Regions from separate parts of the Synechococcus sp. KORDI-100 genome, predicted to be linked through region 1. Evidence: predicted binding sites of a transcription regulator. Region 1 holds the regulator's gene; each other region holds the start of a gene.
What was found. The regulator NtcA, encoded in region 1, controls nitrogen genes in cyanobacteria. The targets are predictions, from matches to a motif close to GTANCNNNNGNTAC.
Positions count from the first base shown of each region.

Region 1 (4,662 bases):
GATTGACGCAACCGGCAGGACCCTGCTGGACACCACCCTTGAGGAATTGTGCGATCAACACCCGACTTCCGAGCCCCGCTGCACGCACCGCCTGACTGAAGACCGTTGAAAAACTGCCCCGATAGGGAGCGGTATGCACCTGCAGCTGACCTTCAGCCTCGACAAGATGCAGTGGAGCCCTCGAGGGAACCGACGGCAGGGGAAGCAAACCGGCTTGATCAAGGACCAGCGAGTCCTGGCTGGGGAGCTCCGCCGATTGAGTGCGCGTGGATTTCAGGCTGGCGGTCATCACGGTGATGGTCAACCGGACACCCCGGAAGACCTTGAATGTAGCGGCGAGTTCATGAGGATCAAGCCCATTGACACTACCTGTGGTGTGCTGTCCAATCATTCCATGAGTGATCAATTCGCTTCTCGCCGAGACGGCCGCGACATCAACGACTTGAGACCCTTCAGCGTCAGCTGGAACCCCATGGGATTCGCACTCAGCTCACTGATCGTTCAGACGGGCCAAACCTCAGTGCTGTGCAGTGTCTGCCTGGAGGACAAGGTGCCCCGCTGGCGTCAGGGAGAGGGGCTGGGCTGGATTTCAGCCGAGTACCGGCTCCTGCCCGGCTCCACGCCTGAACGCCAGCCAAGAGAACTCATGAAACTGTCGGGTCGCACGCAGGAGATCCAACGCTTGATTGCCCGAAGTCTGCGAGCCGTCATGGACATGCAGGCCCTTGGCGAACGCAGTCTGCTGATCGACTGCGATGTGATCCAGGCCGATGCCGGCACCAGAACGGCGGCGGTCACAGGAGCCTGGCTTGCCCTGCGTCACGCGACAGACGTTCTGCTGGATCGTGGCCTGCTCGAACGCGACCCACTGATCAATCAGGTCGCTGCTGTGTCCGTTGGCCTGGTCGATGGAACGGCCCTGCTCGACCTGGACTACAGCGAAGACAGTCGAGCGGAGGTGGACCTGAATGTGGTGATGGCGTCTGATCGACGACTGCTTGAAATCCAGGGGACAGCCGAACGGGCTCCATTCAGCCGCGAGCAACTGAATCAACTCCTTGATCTCGCCGAACCCGGCCTGCAGAGCCTGTTCTCCGCCCAAACAGAGGCCTACATCCGCTCCAGAGCCTGAAGCACCGGGAAGACGGCAGACAAATAGTAATGACTGTTACAGGATGAACCTTCGTCGATCCTTAGCTTCCTGAGAGGAAGATTGATCCAAGCGGCGAAACCATGAATGCAGCCAGCAGTGGTTTCACTCGCTACTCCCCAACCGTGCCTCCATCAGCATTGGCGTCGCAGGCTCCCTCGAGCCGCTCCTTGCTCGATGTGATCCGTGATCTCGATGGTGCCAGCAGCGAACTGGTGGAACGCAATAAGACAATCTTTTTCCCAGGTGATCCAGCGGAGCGCGTCTACCTGATCCGCCGTGGAGCGGTTCGCCTGTCCCGCGTCTATGAATCAGGTGAAGAAATCACCGTGGCTCTTCTTCGAGAAAACAGCCTGTTCGGGGTGCTCTCGCTGCTGACGGGACATCGATCCGACCGCTTTTATCACGCTGTCGCCTTCACCCGCGTTGAGATGGTGACCGCCCCCGCAGCCTCCGTTCGCGCTGCAATCGAAGCGGACACCGCCGTTGGCCTGCGACTGCTGCAGGGACTGTCCAGTCGGATCCTTCAGACGGAAACGATGATTGAGACCCTCACGCACCGCGACATGTCCTCCCGTCTGGTGAGTTTCCTGCTGGTGCTTTGCCGAGATTTCGGTGTCCCTGATGACCTCGGCATCACGATCGACCTTCGCCTCTCTCACCAGGCGATCGCTGAAGCGATCGGATCCACCCGCGTCACGATCACCCGCCTGCTGGGAGACTTGCGCCAATCAGGATTGGTGCAGATTGATCGCAAGAAGATCACCGTGCTGGATCCAATCGCTCTGGCCAAGCGGTTCAGCTGAACAGGTCATGCCTGCAGGGAGTAGCCAGTGAGCGGCTGGCTGCTCGTCCTGTCGTTGCTCATCCTCGGTGGAGTGCTCTCGACCCTTGGCGATCGTTTGGGAAGCCGGGTTGGCAAAGCTAGGCTGAGCTTATTCAATATGCGACCTCGGCGTACAGCCGTTGTCATCACGGTTCTCACCGGCAGCCTGATCAGTGCCCTCTCCCTTGGCCTGATGCTGCTGGTGAGTCGCCAACTACGCGTCGGCTTGTTCGAACTCGACGCGCTGCAGCAGAAGCTCAATGAGAGCCGACAGCAACTGAAAGTCAATCTGGCGGAACTCGAACAAAACAGAATCGCCCTTGCCTCTGCCGAAAAGGATCGACGGACGGCCCGAGCTGAAACTCAGGAGGTGGAGAGGAAGCTTGAGGAAGCCAAGCAGCGGGCCGGTCGGCTGCGTGAAGAACTCGCACCACTGCAGGCCCAACGTCAGACCCTGGAAGCTGAACGCGATCGGCTCAGTCAAGACATCGCAGCTCGTGACGCCGATATTCGACGCACCGAAACAGAGCTCGCGGCCGTCCGCAATCGCATCAGCGCTGGAGAGACTGAACTGAAACAGCTGGAACGCAATCTGATCGCCTTGCGGCGTGGGGATGTTGCTCTCAGCAGTGGACAGACCCTGGCCACTGCCACCGTGCGTCTGGATGATCCCAGCCAGGCCAAGCAGGTGATCGATCGCCTGCTGCAGGAGGCGAATCTGACGGCTTATGGGCGGGTTCTGCCGGGCAACAAACCAGACAAACAGATCATTCTTGTCCCCCGCAGTGATGTGGAGAGGCTCCGCAAAATGATCAGCAAACCTGGAACCTGGGTGGTGTCGATGCGCTCCGCCACAAACGTTCTCAGGGGAGAGGCCATCGTTTACGCCATTCCTGATGTCCGCCCCAATCGCACGGTTGCCCGTCAGGGAGAAGTGCTGGCCAGCGCCACTCTGGACGCGACAAAGCGGACTCCAGACACCATCCGAACCAGCATGAACCTTCTGCTGGCCTCCGCTTTCGCCGAGGTGAGGCGGAGGGGCTCGCTGACGGAGGGGCTGCAGTTCGATGCCAACGCCCTCAACCAGTTAGGCCAGTCACTGGTGAATCGTGACTCCGGATCGGTCAATCTCCAGGTGGTGGCGGCGCACACCAGCGAAAGCGTTGACCCGGTCCAGGTGTTGATCCAACTCGCACCATGACAAGGGTGATCGGATTCGATCCCGGCCGCAGCAAGTGTGGCCTGGTCCTGGTCAGGGCTGACGCAGCCCAGGTGCTCGACAGCGATGTGCTGGTGCCTGAGGCTGTGCTCAACACGCTGGACCAATGGAGTCAGGGTGGCAATCTGCCGATGATCGTGATGGGCGATGGAACAGGGAGCGACGCCTGGAAGACACCATTGCAAAAGCTCACCACGGTGGTCCAGGTCAACGAACGCGGAACAACCTTGAAAGCACGACAGCGGTACTGGCAGCTGTGGCCACCCAGAGGCCTGTGGCGACTCGTACCCGAGGGACTGAGAGTGCCACCGGCCGAGCTCGATGCAGTTGCAGCTCTTGTGATGGTGGAGGCTTATCTGAAGCTGACCTGTTCATGGCAGGTGAGCCCACCGATCAAAAACGTGCGCGGACGGTGAAGACGTAATCGCCACCAGGTTCCAGTCGGTAGTCAGCCCGGACCAGGAAACGACGCAGAGCGTCCTGAATCAAAGCCCGTCCAAGCGAGGGTTCAACGGTGAGTTCCCCACGATCGAAAAACCAGCTGAACTGCCACTGAAAACCACCGGCAGCCACTTCTCCTTCGAGACATTGATCCAGAAAACACTGCCTCAGAACCCTGAGATGGGCTGTCGTTGCCGGTAGGGCCGTCATCGCTGCTCAGCGTGTCGCTCAGGACGAAACGCATTGATGCTGTTTCCAGCACGTTCGATGCCAAGTCGCTGGATCAGCGGCAATCCATCGAGCACTTCGTTCAGCACCTGTTTGACCGTGTCCTGTTCGTCCTTGCCGAAATGACCGAGCACATGGGAGACGGTTCGAGCTTTGCGTTCCACTGGAGTTTCGGCCGGGGCACCGATCCCAATCCGCAGCCTTGGAAACATTTCGGTGCTGAGATGTTGGATCGTGCTGCGCAGACCGTTATGACCGCCGGCACTGCCCTTCGCTCTCAAACGCAGGCGACCAAGCGGAAGATCCATGTCGTCCACGAGAACCAGCAGCTGATCCGGAAGCAGATCGAACCAGTCGAGCGCCGCTCGAATCGAACGACCACTGTCATTCATGAAGGTCTGGGGCATCAACAAACGCAGTCGCTGATCACCGATGCCGACATCAGCGGTGAGACCGTGCAATTTGGATTGCTGGCGGAACTGAAGTCCATTCCTTTCCGCCAGCTGCTCCAGAGCCATGAAGCCGATGTTGTGGCGTGTTCCGTGATATTTCGCGCCGGGGTTTCCCAGACCCACGACCAACCTCAGCCGATTGGACATGAACTGAAGCTCAACTGTCTGCTGATGATTGCTCCGATGCTTCGGACGTCTCTGCGTCGATGGCCTCGGGGTCGGCCATGGCTTTGTTGATTTCGCGCTCGAATTCCTTCGATGCGGACTGAAATCCCTTCAACGTTTTTCCAAGAGTTCGTCCCAGTTCCGGAAGACGCTTGGGACCAAACACCAACAGGGCAACGGC
Region 1 covers NZ_CP006269.1:543,506-548,167, reverse strand. The annotation lists gene KR100_RS02585 (cob(I)yrinic acid a,c-diamide adenosyltransferase) at 1-289, opposite strand, end outside; gene rph (ribonuclease PH) at 395-1,132, shown strand; gene ntcA (global nitrogen regulator NtcA) at 1,234-1,956, shown strand; gene KR100_RS02570 (DUF3084 domain-containing protein) at 1,984-3,177, shown strand; gene KR100_RS02565 (resolvase) at 3,174-3,611, shown strand; gene KR100_RS02560 (DUF3146 family protein) at 3,589-3,846, opposite strand; gene pth (aminoacyl-tRNA hydrolase) at 3,843-4,463, opposite strand; gene KR100_RS02550 (TatA/E family twin arginine-targeting protein translocase) at 4,474-4,662, opposite strand, start outside.

Region 2 (4,662 bases), 1.4 Mb from region 1:
GATCCTCAGGAAACGAAACGCTTGTACATCCAGCGAACAAAGCCACCGATCACAGGCACTGGTTCAAACGTCGGACCGACAAAATCGAAATAATCCCTGTGCTTGATAATGCGACCATCGCTGCCGAAAACCAGGCGTGTTGTGCCTGGGTAGATAAATTCGACACCCTTGATCTTGAGACCCATTCTCCATTCGATAAAAGCAACATCATTGTTCAAAGCGATACATTCCGTTTCGAGGAAAACGTCATCACAACGTTGCATCAGACTCTGCTGCGCTCGGATGTATGACTCAACTCCGGATGAGCTTTGTGTTGGGTCTACGAACTCAACATCATCCGCATAAACGGCTTTCCATTGTTCGGCCGTTGGAGCATCCTCTCCATAGGGCTTCGTGAACAGCGCACGGATGGTTTGTGCATCAAGCGGCGGTTTCAGCATGGTTCGAAGTTCTCGTTCACGGGCGGACCTCCCTGGGGAGGGGAAGCACAACCTTCGCTCAGATTGGTTGTTTTCGTGGGTAGACGCGTCTCAACCGTTTGCTCACTCGGTATTGGCCTTGATCCGACGTCCTGGGACTCTGGCGTCTCCACTGACTGCGGAGAATCTTGGTGTGTTCGCAGCAGCGACAGACCGAGCCCACACCCGAGGCCTGCAAGGGTTCCAGCCAGGGCGAAAAGACAGCGACGTGGCCACTTGGTCATGGCTTGCTGCTTGGTTGTTGCTCCCGAAGGACTCAGAGGGCTAGAAGTCAACGCCCACTTGTCCGGACACCGTGTTGTTTGATGTTGGCGAGCTCATGCTCTGATAGATGGATTGAAATTTCAGAGATGTGAACAGGTTGGTCTGGGTTGATGGGATGAATTTGAAGGTTGCGGTGAAGGAGTTGTAGGGCTTCACCTCAGACGCGAAGGCTGCTGAAAACTGGTTCACTGCGCCGAAACGGAACCACGTTGTGGGTTTCCAGCCGAAGTCAACGGTCAGTGCTGCTCCCCCGTAGCTGTTTCCGCAGTACTCATCGTTCGAACAATCATCTCCTCCTCCTATCCAGCTCAAGGAAGGTCCAGCTTTGACGCTCAAAGTGGTCGTGTCAGAGTCGATCAGAGGAAAACCGACACCGATTGAAGCAAGAATATTATTGACTCCTGAGTCTTTTAAATAATCGTAATTGTAATCCGTTAATGCATAAAGGCTTATATCGGGGTTAAGGAATTTGTCGTAGGAGATTTGGAGATTTCCTTTTTTGGTTTTTATTTCGGGGTCCTTGTCTTTGTCGTTGTTGCGGTTGTAGTTGATGCTGCCCGACAACTTCAAAGTCTGGTCAGCATCTTTGTATCGGGTCGCAGCACTGATATCTCCACTGAAGGTTCCATCACCATCGCTGTCGTTGCCACTGAATCCACCACTGATGCTGGTTTTCCAGAGCGGCTCGGGGTCAGGAACCTTGATGGAGGCCACATCGATTTCGAGTCGTCCAAGCACAGGACTGATCAGAACCTTCAGGGAATCCGTGCTTTCGCTCTCAACAAGCTCACCACTGACGGTGTCGCCATTCACGAGGGTGTATTTCACCGTTTCGGCCATCACGGCGGTTGATCCGACCAGGGAGAAGGTGCCTAGAACGAAGGCATGAACGAGTTGTTTGGAGGGCAGCATCAAAACATCAACTGAAAAAACCTATGGATTGCAGCCAGATTCCGATCGCAACGAGAGGGCCGATGCCTGCCACCAGAACGGTGATTTTCATTCTCAAAGAAGACACCTGGCGTTCGCTTTGTTTCAGGGCCACAGCGGAATGACGGGCGTCAGAGCTTAGACGCCCCAATCGTTAATCGCCGGACAAAGTTAGATGCCCTGAGCGTGTTGACGAATGATCCAGTCGGTGGCGGCTCTCTGGCTTTGCCAGGCCTGCAGGAGTTGTTTGGCCAGGGTTTGAAGCTGGACAGGGTCCGTGGTGGATTCAATCGCCCTGGTCAGACGCTCCTGTTCGAATTGCTGGGAGACCGTCAGCTGAATTCCATCGGGCATGAGAGGGCAAAAGCCGCTGAGCCTTTATCGCCGGGCCTGTTCAGCCTGATCGTCACAGATGTGACAGCTCTGTGCCTCTGTCAGGCGATCCAGATCAGAGGCTGGATAAAGAAGTGTTGAGGTCTGTTCGCACATCGCCCCAACGACCGTCTATAACCGTTCTGTAGCAACGGCTACAAAACGTTCACTCTGCTACCAGCAGAGCGCAGTTCGATCGACGCCATGGAACGGGGACGTCGGTCTTTCTTCGGACTCGAACCATGACAACACTGCTTTATCGGGGCCAGAGCTACGAGCAAGGCTCCCTCTCCGCCACCCAGTTGCGCTACGACCGCAATGTCTACGGTAATCGGCAGAAGGATGCCCGCCGTCATCCCGTCCTCACTTATCGGGGCTGCACCTACACCGCTGGACAGGCAGAATCGTCTGCTGTTGTCGGCAACTTCTGCTATCGCGGCGTCTCCTACAGCCGCTGAAGCCAGCTGCTCAGCTCAGAGCTCGTATTCCTCCTCGAAACGGTCGATCAATCCGCGGTACAGCGCCAGCGTTCCTTCGGTTTCCTCGCAGAAGCCGTCTGTGATGTAGGTCGCCTGAAGGTGGACAACGGCTGCTCTGACCTGAGCGAACGCATCCAGGTATTCCCCTTGGATGTCCTCGTCACGAATGTCGTTGATCAATGCCGTGAAAAGCTCAACCTTGCGTTTTGCGGCTGCGATCTCCGCTTCCATGTCCTTGTTGAGTTTGCGCCGCTTTCTTGGCATCCCTTCGTCCTGGTCAGGGGCTGACATTACGGGACGAGGGCTCATCAGCCCTGGGTTTGCTGCTAAACCTTTGGCCCCTTGCTAGCTGACAGATGGGCGGGACCCTCCGTGGCGTTGTTTATGTCTCCGTCTGGGTGGTGATCTGGGGGACTGTGGCTTCCCTTATGGATTGGTTGCTGCTCGAAGGAGAGGTCTACGTCACTGGATCGTCCGGACAAGCGGTCACCTTCATTGCATATGGGGCTGCAACGATCGTTCTGGCAACTCGGTTCTCCAGCCGTTTTCTGGTCTCTGCCGGTCACGATGGAAACGATGACGGACAGGATGGCCCTCCTTCGAACTGATTCAGTTGTCCGGTCTGGTGAGAAAGGCGATGGGAATCGAAAACGTCAGGATTTTGTGGGGATCACCTGGAAAGATGGCCAGACAGGCCACTTCATGATCGGCGTGGGCTTCCCGGGACTTGAGAACAAAGTCCGTGGCGTCCTCGATGCTCCACATCGGTTGTTCCGCTTGCCTGCGTTCATCGCGGTAGGCCTGCCAGATCTCCTCAAAGGCCTCCGCGTCCTCGCCTGAGCGTGTCTCCTCCAGGGCTGCATCGAGCCCGATGTCGTCGAAGCGTTGGAAAAAGCTTTGCATCAATGGGTGTCCGATGGTGGCTGATGCCTTGACCATCGAGTTGATCGTTCCCACCGCGGACACCATCAGCCGTGGTTTTGTTCTGCGGGCATCGATGACTCCCACAGGAAGGGAGAGATCCCAGTTTGGATGCCCGCTGACGGCACAGGCAAGGTCAAAGAGGCCCAGGGCGCACTGCTGAACGAGAGTTTGGACCCGTTGCTGATCCATCTTGTGTCGCTATCGAGGCTGTTGTTGTCGCGGAGATCCTCCGATCATGAGGTGCGGTTGCCAGGATTGCCTGGTCCGACACCCGCTCAATGTCTCTGGTTCAGATCTACCTGGATGCTGTGACCCATCAGGTCATCACCAGCGAGGAGTTGGCGTATCTGGCCGGACATCAGGATCTTTTCGATCGCACGGAACTGAAGTTGTCAGCGCGGCTCGAGCAATTGATCAGCAGCGGCACGATCAGCGTTGGGCTGCGCTGAAGATTTTGTCGATGCGATTGGGGTGGTCCTTGATGTAACGGTTGAACTCCATCGCTAAAAGTCGAGCCTGAAAGGCATCCGTCGCATAAAAGCAGTTCTCGAGGGTGTTGTTGTCCGGGGTTCTGAAGCGAACGGTGTAAGGCCTGCGCGCGCTCATGAAAGCTTTGCCATGGCGTTTTCACCATGGCTCAGGTGATCTCCCGAAATCAGCACTTCTTGTTCGTCTGCTGACCGAATGCTGGTTCTGAGGGCCCTCATCCGAAAAAAAGTTGTCTAAAGGCTTTCAGCCAGCCGCTCACACCTCGCTTATCCCGACGGAAAATGGTCCGTTCAGCGCTGCTGCCCACCGTTGAGTCTCGCGACTTGGCTGTCTGATAGATCCCCAGGGCCTGCGCGTCAAGCGGTCGATGACTCAGGGAAGGGCGACCACACCCGACCAGCTCTGAAGGACATCGGGTGCTCCCTGGGTCAGGGACGACACAGCGGAAGCGGACCCGATCGCAATTCCGATCACCAATCCCATCGCGAAAAGGATGGTTCCCGTCATCACCGCTCGTTCGGAGGGTTGCATGGTTTCCGTGGATCCAGAATCAGCCTCACTGTCACTGTGCCTGGAAACCAGTGCATGTCCGCTTTTAGACATAAAGGTAGAAATACCTGCTGATCAATGCGTTAAGCGGCCGCTACGACTGAATCAGATCAGAAGCTCTCTTGTCATCATGAAAACGATCGACGAGCACATCCAGAAAGATCAAGAGGAATTTC
Region 2 covers NZ_CP006269.1:1,925,626-1,930,287, reverse strand. The annotation lists gene KR100_RS09895 (nuclear transport factor 2 family protein) at 6-440, opposite strand; gene KR100_RS09890 (DUF481 domain-containing protein) at 744-1,655, opposite strand; gene KR100_RS09885 (hypothetical protein) at 1,845-2,027, opposite strand; gene KR100_RS09880 (DUF4278 domain-containing protein) at 2,288-2,503, shown strand; gene KR100_RS09875 (hypothetical protein) at 2,519-2,788, opposite strand; gene KR100_RS09870 (hypothetical protein) at 2,881-3,132, shown strand; gene KR100_RS09865 (hypothetical protein) at 3,134-3,637, opposite strand; gene KR100_RS16600 (hypothetical protein) at 3,727-3,897, shown strand; gene KR100_RS16595 (hypothetical protein) at 3,878-4,054, opposite strand; gene KR100_RS09860 (hypothetical protein) at 4,310-4,468, opposite strand; gene KR100_RS09855 (CP12 domain-containing protein) at 4,617-4,662, shown strand, end outside.
Region 2: KR100_RS09880 (DUF4278 domain-containing protein) is a predicted target of NtcA. The motif match lies at 2,191-2,204, and genes of this name have one in related genera.

Region 3 (4,662 bases), 460 kb from region 1:
ACACCTTGAATGAGGCCGGCTTCGTGGAAGACACGATCGCCGCCATCAGGGGACGCACCATTCACACCTTCCACACCGAAGGTGCCGGCGGCGGCCATGCACCGGACATCATCAAGATCTGCGGCGAGGCCAACGTGCTGCCAAGCAGCACCAACCCAACCCGGCCCTACACCCGCAACACGCTCGAGGAGCACCTCGACATGCTGATGGTGTGCCACCACCTCGATCCGAAGATCCCCGAGGACGTGGCCTTCGCCGAATCACGGATCCGGCGCGAAACGATCGCCGCCGAAGACATCCTTCACGACCTCGGTGCCTTCTCGATCATCGCCAGCGACTCCCAGGCCATGGGCCGCGTGGGCGAGGTGATCACCCGCACCTTCCAGACCGCCCACAAGATGAAGGTGCAGCGCGGTGCTCTGCCGGAGGACTCCGCCCGCAACGACAACCACCGCCTCAAGCGCTACATCGCCAAGGTGACGATCAATCCGGCCCTGGCCCATGGCATCAGCAGCCAGGTGGGTTCCGTTGAAACCGGCAAGTTGGCGGATCTGGTTCTCTGGAAACCAGGCTTCTTCGGCATTCGTCCGGAGCTGGTGCTCAAGGGCGGATCCATTGTCTGGGCTCAGATGGGCGATGCCAATGCCTCGATCCCAACGCCAGGTCCAGTGCACGGAAGGCCGATGTTCGGCGCCTTCGGGAAGGCCCTGGCCTCAAGTTGCCTCACCTTTGTGAGCAAAGCAGCGATGGATGCCGACATCCAACACCAGCTGGGGCTGGAGCGCACCTGCATAGCGGTGCAGGAGACCCGCAACGTCGGGAAGAAAGAGCTGAAGCTCAATTCAGCTCTGCCATCGGTGAGTGTGGACCCGCAGACCTATGAAGTGTTTGCTGATGGGACCCTGCTGACCTGTGAGCCAGCGGAAGAACTCCCAATGGCGCAACGCTATCTGCTGCTGTGACCTCAGGGCACCTCTTTCAGGCCTGGTTCCAGCTGCTCGAGCTGCTCCATGGTCAGGCTGGAACGCATCAGCAGCGGTAAGGGGTCGCTGCCGGCGCTGAAGCCGGCATTGCCAGGCGGCGCCAGAGGTGATGTATCACTACGGCCCAGCAGATGGCGATCAAAGAACAACTTGGCCATTCCCCTGAGTTCAGTCCGGGCCAGTGGCTGATCAGGTCCGGTGACAACAGGCGGCAGCGTGGATGTGGCATCCAGAAACGAGAGATGGGTGCCGTTTTTCTGGACCGCCAGCACCGAACCTGGCTGACGGATGGCTGTGAAAGGGCTGAGCTGCTGAGACACCGGCGGTGCAAACACATCCTTCATGCCAGCGATGATCAGCATCGGAACTCCGACCTGTGACATGGAACCGCTGCTGAAGATGGGATTGGTGACCGGGTTCACTGCGACAGCAGCTTTGACCCGTGGGTCACGAAAACTTGTCTGCTCCACCACCCGATTGGGGGCGGTGCACTGCCAGACAATGGCTGGGTTGAGCACCACCGTGTTCGGATCGTCGAGCTGACGGCATCCCTGCACGAGATGGGGCCAATCGAGCGTCGCCCCAGCCAGGGCCGTCACCGTGTAACCACCGAGAGACTGACCGAGAACGCCGACGCGCTTGGTGTCCACCCGGTTTCCCCAGCGCTCCTGAATTTGATCAATCAGTTCACTGACCGTGATGGGTTGGCGATACCAGGCATTCGCCGGAGGAATAGCCCCTGTTCCCTCGATCGCCGCCGTCTCCGTGTCCGCACTGGTGAAAGGCAGATTGAGAGCAGCCACGGCATAGCCATGGCTGGCGAGCGTGTCCCCGACGTACAGAAGAGCGTTCATATCGGTGTTCAGACCAGGAACAAGAACCACCAGGGGCGCCTTGCTCTCAGCCGTTGCAGTGGTCGGCAGATACAGCGCGGACTTGATGCTCTTGGCGACACGGCCTGCGAACGTGAACGGCAACTGTTGAAAAGCGACGCTGCCGTTCAGGCCTGCCAGCTTGAGATCAGGTCCGCTCGTTGGGGCTCCACCCAGTCCCGACAGTCCGGCGAAGAGCTTGTTCTGAAGGTTGTAATCCTGTTTGAGTGTGCGCAGAAGAGATGCCAACGCGCCGACATTGATCGGGATGTTCGTTGTGGGATACGCCTCCAGCACTGAAACGATGCGAAGGCTCTCAGACGATGAGGCCCCGAGAATCAAGGCGGAGCTCAGTGCATTTTTCGCAACATTCGCCGGCTGATTGATGACCTTCGCAAGTTGCTGGACCGTTCGTCGACCAAGGGCTGTGCCGAGGTAGTTGGACGCCATCACGGCATTGACAGGAGCCGACTGGTTCAACGCGGCACGCAGCGAGGTTCGCTCCGACGGTTTCAACAAGCGCAGAACCTCACGAAGCTTTGGTCCAGGGGGGTCACCAGCCGCAAAACCGGCAAGCTCAGCAATCGGTATCGAACGTTCAAACTCTCCGAACTGAAAGCTGATCTGATCAGCGGACAGGGCCGGAACAGCGAGGGCGGACAGTCCAATCGCCGCAAGGAAGGAACGCATCACAAAAACGGCACTGCTGAGGAGACCCTATAAAAGGCAAGCAGACGTGTCACGGGGCAAAGGAATGAATCCTTGCCCCTGGAGATCCATCAACCGATCAGCTGTTCAGTAGCGATTGAAACCTGAACCTTCCGGTCATCACTTTTTGATGTGACCAAGGATCCGCCAGGTGATGTTCACCCAATACCGGCCGACAAAGGGATATGACGAATACTTCTGCCGGGAGCGACAGGAGCCTCGGGCAGATCTCGAACCACTGCTCTCCACCCTTGGCCAGCTCGGACTCTCGGAACTGAATCGAAACCATGCGTCCGCCAGCCATCTTCTGCGCAGGCTCGGAGCCACCTTTCGCCTGAATGGCAGTGGGAGACAGGGCGGGGAACGAATCCTGCCGTTTGACCCCCTCCCACGCCTGATCCACCGAAACGACTGGTCCACTCTTGAACAGGGTCTGTTTCAACGCCTCGAGGCGATTGATCTGTTTCTGAACGACGTCTACGGAGACCAACACATCCTCAACGACGGCGTCATCCCCCGCGAAGACGTCGAGAGTTCTCAGGGGTGGCGCCCCCAGATGAAAGGCATCCAACTCCCACTCAATCGCTGGTGCCACATCTCAGGGCTTGATCTGATCCGGGATGGTGAAGGCACATGGAGGGTTCTGGAAGACAATCTTCGCTGCCCGTCAGGCGTCGCGTACTTCCTTGAAAACCGGCGGGTGATGAAACGTCTGTTTCCAAGTCTGTTTCGATCGCGAACCGTTCAACCGATCGACGACTACCCCTCACATCTCCTGAGAACGTTGCAGGATCTGGCTCCATGGAGTGATTCACCCAGGGTTGTGTTACTCACTCCAGGGGTCTTCAACAGTGCCTATTTCGAACACAGTTATCTCGCTCAACAGATGGGTATCACCCTCGTCGAAGGCAGAGATTTGATGTGTGAAAACGGTCGTGTCTGGATGCGCAGCACAGGAGGACTCGAGCCAGTGGATGTGATCTACAGAAGGATCGATGACGACTTCCTTGATCCAACCGTCTTCCGACGTGACTCGATGCTCGGCGTGCCAGGAATGATGGACGTCATGCGTCATGGACGACTTGCGATTGCCAATGCTCCAGGAACAGGAGTTGCCGACGACAAATTGATTTATGCCTATCTACCGACAATCATTCGCTACTACCTGGATCAGGAACCAATCATTGAAAACGTCCCAACGTATCTCTGTTCGAGACCAGATGATCAGACTTACGTGCTCGAGCATTTAAAGGATCTTGTGGTCAAATCAGTTGCCGAAGCGGGTGGTTATGGCATGCTGATCGGTCCACACGCGTCAGCAGATGAAATCGAAAGTTTCGTCGCCAAGATCAAAGCGAATCCTCGTAATTTCATCGCTCAACCCACGTTAGAACTATCCACGGTTCCCTCCCTGAGCGACGGTGAACTCTATCCCTGCCACGTTGATCTACGCCCCTATGTTCTGCGTGGAAAAACCAATTGGGTGAGTCCCGGCGGTTTAACACGCGTTGCCCTCAAGCGCGGATCCTTGGTTGTGAATTCCTCCCAGGGTGGTGGCTGCAAAGACACCTGGGTTGTCAGTGACAGCCAGGAGAACACGCTGTGCTGAGTCGCGTTGCAGACTCTTTGTACTGGATTAATCGCTACATCGAGAGAGCAGAAAATATTTCGCGCTTTCTTGAAGTGAGTGAATCAATGGCTCTGGATTGCCCACCGGGAAGCGCCGAACCATGGCTGCCGTTGATCGACGCCAGCGGTGATCGGCGCTTTTTTGATCAACGCTATCCCAATGGTTCACCAAGCGATGTCATGACATTCCTACTCTTGGATCGGGACAATTCAAATAGCATTGTCAGCTGTATCGATAATGCCAGAGAAAATGCAAGACAGATCCGCGATGTAATCACCACAGAGATGTGGGAGCAATTGAATGATCTCTACTGGTGTGTTCAGGATGGTGAAGCGTTATGGCAGGAACCTGATCAGGAACAGTTGCGGACGATTCGACGCGGCTGCCAACTGTTCTTTGGGATCACAGATGTCACGCTGAGTCGAGATCAGGCCTGGCTATTCAGTCGTCTTGGACGCCTGATTGAGCG
Region 3 covers NZ_CP006269.1:83,599-88,260, forward strand. The annotation lists gene ureC (urease subunit alpha) at 1-962, shown strand, start outside; gene KR100_RS00500 (alpha/beta hydrolase) at 965-2,545, opposite strand; gene KR100_RS00505 (circularly permuted type 2 ATP-grasp protein) at 2,718-4,172, shown strand; gene KR100_RS00510 (alpha-E domain-containing protein) at 4,166-4,662, shown strand, end outside.
Region 3: KR100_RS00505 (circularly permuted type 2 ATP-grasp protein) is a predicted target of NtcA. The motif match lies at 2,654-2,667, and genes of this name have one in related genera.

Region 4 (4,662 bases), 1.3 Mb from region 1:
GCTTCTGGCGATCCTGACGATCTGGTTGTTGTCTCTGCTTTTTTAAACGGCGACTAGAGCCACGGGCGCTCGCTTGGTTTCACGGTCATTCCCACCGGCGCCAGAGCAATCAGAGCCAGCTTGAGGTGCTGAATGCCAAATGGGATTCCGATGATGGTGACGAAGCAGGCCAGAGCCGAGCTCAGATGCCCGATCGCGAGCCACCAGCCCGCGACCAGGAACCACAGCACATTTCCGATCAGACCAACCGTCCCTGTCCCCAGATCGCTCTGGCCGGTGAGCTGTTTTCGGTTGATGGCTTCATAACCGAAGGGCCAGAGAGAAAACTTGCCGATCACCCAGCAGCTTCTGGCCCAGGGCAAACCAATGATCGTGATCGCACAGAGCAGAGAGGCTACCCACCAACCCAACGCCATCACGAGGCCTCCGAGCACGACCCAGACGATGTTGAGGATGGAACGAATCATGCGGTCAGCGTCCTCAGACCTTTCAAAGATGGCCGCATTGGATACGCAAGGCACCGATCCGTCTCGTTACGTTGCGTGAACAAATATTGATTCAAAATGACCTCCCGTTTTGGAGTAGTGGGTTGCGGCTACGTCGGAATGGGCGTTGCGATCAATGCTCGCAGCCGCGGCCTCGAGGTCACGGGCACCACGACATCACCCTCGAAACTCGCCCAGCTCTGCGAATTTGTGGATCATCCGCGGATCTGCCGCGCTGGTGACCCTGGCACCGATTACAGCTTCATCGATCAACTGGATGGTCTTCTGATTTCGATGGCCCCGACGACCGAGGACGAAGCAAGTTCCTATGGCAGTGTTTTTGGGGAAGGTGTGCAGTCTTTGGTTGAGGCCATAGGGCGCCGCAGTTCACGCACTCCCCTCCATATCACTTACCTCAGCAGTGCCGGGGTCTACGGCGACAAGGCAGGACAAACCATCAACGAACTCAGCCCACCGGATCTCACCGACGCCACCAATGCTCTGTTGGTTCGTGCTGAAACTACTGTTCTGTCCCTGAACAGTGCTTCTACCCAGGCCTGTGTGCTACGTCTTGGTGGAATTTATGGACCAGGCAAGGATATTCCGGGTTACATCCGCAGCGCTTCAGGGCAACAAGTCCCCAAGAACGGCAACAACGTCAATGCCTGGATTCACTTCCTCGACATTCTTCGCGGCGTGAGCTTTGCGTACGAACGTCGCCTGCAGGGGATTTACAACCTTGTGGATGATATGCAGCTGTCCCGGCGGGAGTTGTCGAACGAGTTGTGTGATGCCGAGGGACTGGCCCCTGTGATCTGGGAGAACCACAACCGTGATGGAGCACGGGTGTTCAATGCTCGCGTCAGCAACGCACGGCTTAAAAATCTTGGTTTCAGTCTCAAGGTCAATTCAATGCTGGATCCCGTCCCTGCCTGATGGATTGAATGTCTTTGCAAACCTTGTCAGTAAATCTTGTTGATCATTGATGGCCGCATTGTTGTCAGCTCCACAGCGTTGATTCTTCGCGGCAGCCATGGCCAACTCAATGGTCTTTCGATAAGCCAGCCTCCGTTCTGACCTGTACAGCAGATGTTGTGTAGATAGTTGCTTGATATTTGTGAACGGACCCCATGAGGTTTGACGTCCTGTCAACCCGCTTTTACAGACCCCTTGTCTTCTCATCGCCGGGCAGTCTGACAATTTGCATCGTCTTCCTGGCCAGACCTTGCCGGGGATTCAGACACGGTTTATCCATATTTCGTAGCAACGACTACTAAAACGTTCACCTTGTTATCCGGCAAGGCGCAGTACGACCCAGGTCATGGAACGGGGGCCTGGGCTGAATCCGAGACCAACTGATGCAACTCACTTTCCTCGGCAACACGTACACGCGCCAGAATGACGTTTCGGCGAAAACCGTTGTTCAACTCACCTACCGCCACAGCGTCTACCAGGCCAACCGTGAGGCTGTCTCGTTCAGCTCACCTCGCCTCACCTATCGCGGTGTCTCCTACTCGCGCTGATTCATCGGCCTTGGACGTCGGTGGCCCTGTCCTGATCATCGGGGCCACTGTTCTTTTGACGAGCATCTTGAAGATCAAGGCAGGCTGAGAGATCACGCGGCCTTTCAAACGCCAGTAGTTCGCCATTGACCGTTCAATCTGCATGCCGCAGCGGTGGCAGGCAAACAAGGGTGACATCGGTAATGAACCCCCCCCCCTGACGTCCTCACATGATGCCTGTTCAGGCGCTGTTCACAGCAATTTCTGTTTTCCGTATCAATTCGGACAATGAAATGCGTCCAGCTGAGGCTTACTAAATGCAGATTCTGAAATGGCATGGATCTGGTTGCCACTTCCACAGACGTCCCTGGGCTCTACCGCTTTACGGCATCCAGCATCCTGGGAACGCTTTGGTTGCAGACCCATTTCGCAGATTCCGAGTGGGACGCTCTTCTCAAAGGCGAGGCGAGCTTCGGTGTTGATTGTCTGAACGCTCTTGTTCAGGACGCACGGTCCGCTGGCTTGGCCGTTGAGCAGGGCGTCGTTGTTGAATCTTGATGACAGTGGCTTGTCGATGAATTAGCCATCCATTGTCTGGAGAGTCTCATCCTGGACTCATTTCGTGTCCTTCGAGACCTCCAGAGCAGCCTTGGTGCATCGGAACTCCGACAGCGTTTTAATTGTTTTGATGACACTCTTCTACGAGGATGAGGATCATATCCTTCCTCTCTTGCTTCATCCAGTCGATGACAAGGCACCTCCCTGTTGTTGTCGGGATTGCGAAGGCATCCGTAGTCGCATGAGCGAGCTCAAGGTTGACACCAGCCCATCCCCTCCACTGGTGGCTTAACTCGATTTGTAAATGCAACGCCGCTGTTGGCCACGCTGGCCACGTGGAATTTCCTACAACTCGCTAGTCCTATGAGACACCTTTTTGTGTCCGACGAATTCTGTTGTGAGCTGGCCTCTTCTCTTGCTGTGATGTTGCTCGAGTTCAATGCCGAGTTGGAAGAATTTTGTTTTCAGATCGACAGCCACGATCAGGCGCAGGAGGGGACTGAGCGTTCTGCACTGGAAGCGGTTCGTTGATGCTGGAGGAGATCAGGGCCGTTTTTGCTGATCCTCAGGTTGCTGATCTTGAGGCTTTGTATGACGCAATCAATGCTGCGAGAGATCTGGCACCCGACTCGGATTTCGAAGCCTGTTACGACATCGTCATGGCAGAGGGGGGGGCGGAGGCAGAGGCCTGGATCTCCTTCACAGTGCAGACTGCAACCCGTTTTGACATCGATCAGCAGCCGGATCCTGATCAGTTTCTGCAGGTGCTCAGGGAGAAGTGTGATTCACGGCGCCAGACGTGATTCAGCTTTCGGCGTATTTGAGAGCCTTCAGGCTCATCACCATGTGCGTTCGCAGGCTCCCGAGAGCCATCACCTGTTTCGGTGTCCGGGTGCGCGACACCTCATCTCCCTGGCTTTCCAGCCACATCAGGAGCTCTTTGGTTTGATCCGCCCAGGCTGACAGGGCTGCTCTCAGGAGTTCGTCCTCATCGACTCGACCTTCACGAGCCAAGGCCCCCTCGGTTGCGGCCTTGAGCAGAGCGTTGAGCTGGTGCTGGCTCAGGGCATCAGGAAAGGCAGGATCGAAGTCGATGCTTAAGCAAATCTGTAGGACTTGGGTCAACCGTAGGCCCTGACGGTCCCTTTATGCCACTGGACGTCATGTCGCCTCGTAATCGGGGTCTTCCGGCAGGCCGCGAATTGCGAGCGAAACACGCCTGGCAAGCAGCAATCCCGGGTAAAACAGCGTTGTACGAGCATCGTCCTGGAACAGCTTTTGTAACAGTTGCAACAAAGGGTCTCCAGGCTCCATGCGGCGAGAGAGCTCTGCAATGGCTGCACTGCCATGCCATGCCTGATCGCCTTCCAGCAACACAGCACCGTTCGCCAGATTCATTCCCCGGCTTCGCAATGTCTGACGCAACGCCTGTTCAGAACGTCCATCGCGGATTTCCAGATCAGGAATGCCGCTGGTGAGTTCACTGCGGAGTGCGAAATGACGACAGAACGGGCAGCCGCCGTCGTAGATCAGGGTGAGGCTCATTGAACAAGTTTGACGTGAATTGCATCGCCAATGTGGTGTTCGCTGCCCTCACGCTGTTGCTCCTGGCTGTTCCCGTACAGGCCGACTGGCTCTGTGACGGTGATCCGCTCAGCATCAGACGCATATCAGGTGCTGTGGATATCAGCGGCCTTCCTGATGGCATTCCAAACTCAGCTGCTGGAACACTGCCTGGTGACGGCATCCTGATCAATTGGCGAGGCGTCACGCTGCAGTTGCCACGCACGAACAATGCTGGAACGCCGAGCTACACCGATGGACGCTGGTGGTGGAGGGCTGAAGATCCTGATCGGCCGGAGTTCAAAGAGCGTCGTGGTGGCATCACGGTTTACGCCTGTGAGCCAGTTGCCTGATCAGATCACTGTGGCGTTGGAAAGGTCCGGCGCTTTGTAGAGGATCGCCAGCTGATCTCCGTTGTTGTTGAAGATGGAGGTCTTTCCAGCGTCAATCTTCCAGCTCCAGCCAGGGACGGAGCTGAGGTCGAGTGAATCGTGCTTTGTTTTGAAATCTTTGATTTGCACGCGCCCCTTCGGATGGATCACGAAGGTATCCGA
Region 4 covers NZ_CP006269.1:1,877,925-1,882,586, reverse strand. The annotation lists gene KR100_RS09585 (hypothetical protein) at 1-46, shown strand, start outside; gene KR100_RS09580 (YccF domain-containing protein) at 54-467, opposite strand; gene KR100_RS09575 (NAD-dependent epimerase/dehydratase family protein) at 564-1,421, shown strand; gene KR100_RS15020 (DUF4278 domain-containing protein) at 1,844-2,008, shown strand; gene KR100_RS09570 (hypothetical protein) at 2,324-2,545, shown strand; gene KR100_RS15955 (hypothetical protein) at 2,924-3,076, shown strand; gene KR100_RS09560 (hypothetical protein) at 3,076-3,348, shown strand; gene KR100_RS09555 (hypothetical protein) at 3,350-3,670, opposite strand; gene KR100_RS09550 (DCC1-like thiol-disulfide oxidoreductase family protein) at 3,707-4,090, opposite strand; gene KR100_RS09545 (hypothetical protein) at 4,090-4,461, shown strand; gene KR100_RS09540 (cadherin-like domain-containing protein) at 4,462-4,662, opposite strand, start outside.
Region 4: KR100_RS15020 (DUF4278 domain-containing protein) is a predicted target of NtcA. The motif match lies at 1,746-1,759, and genes of this name have one in related genera.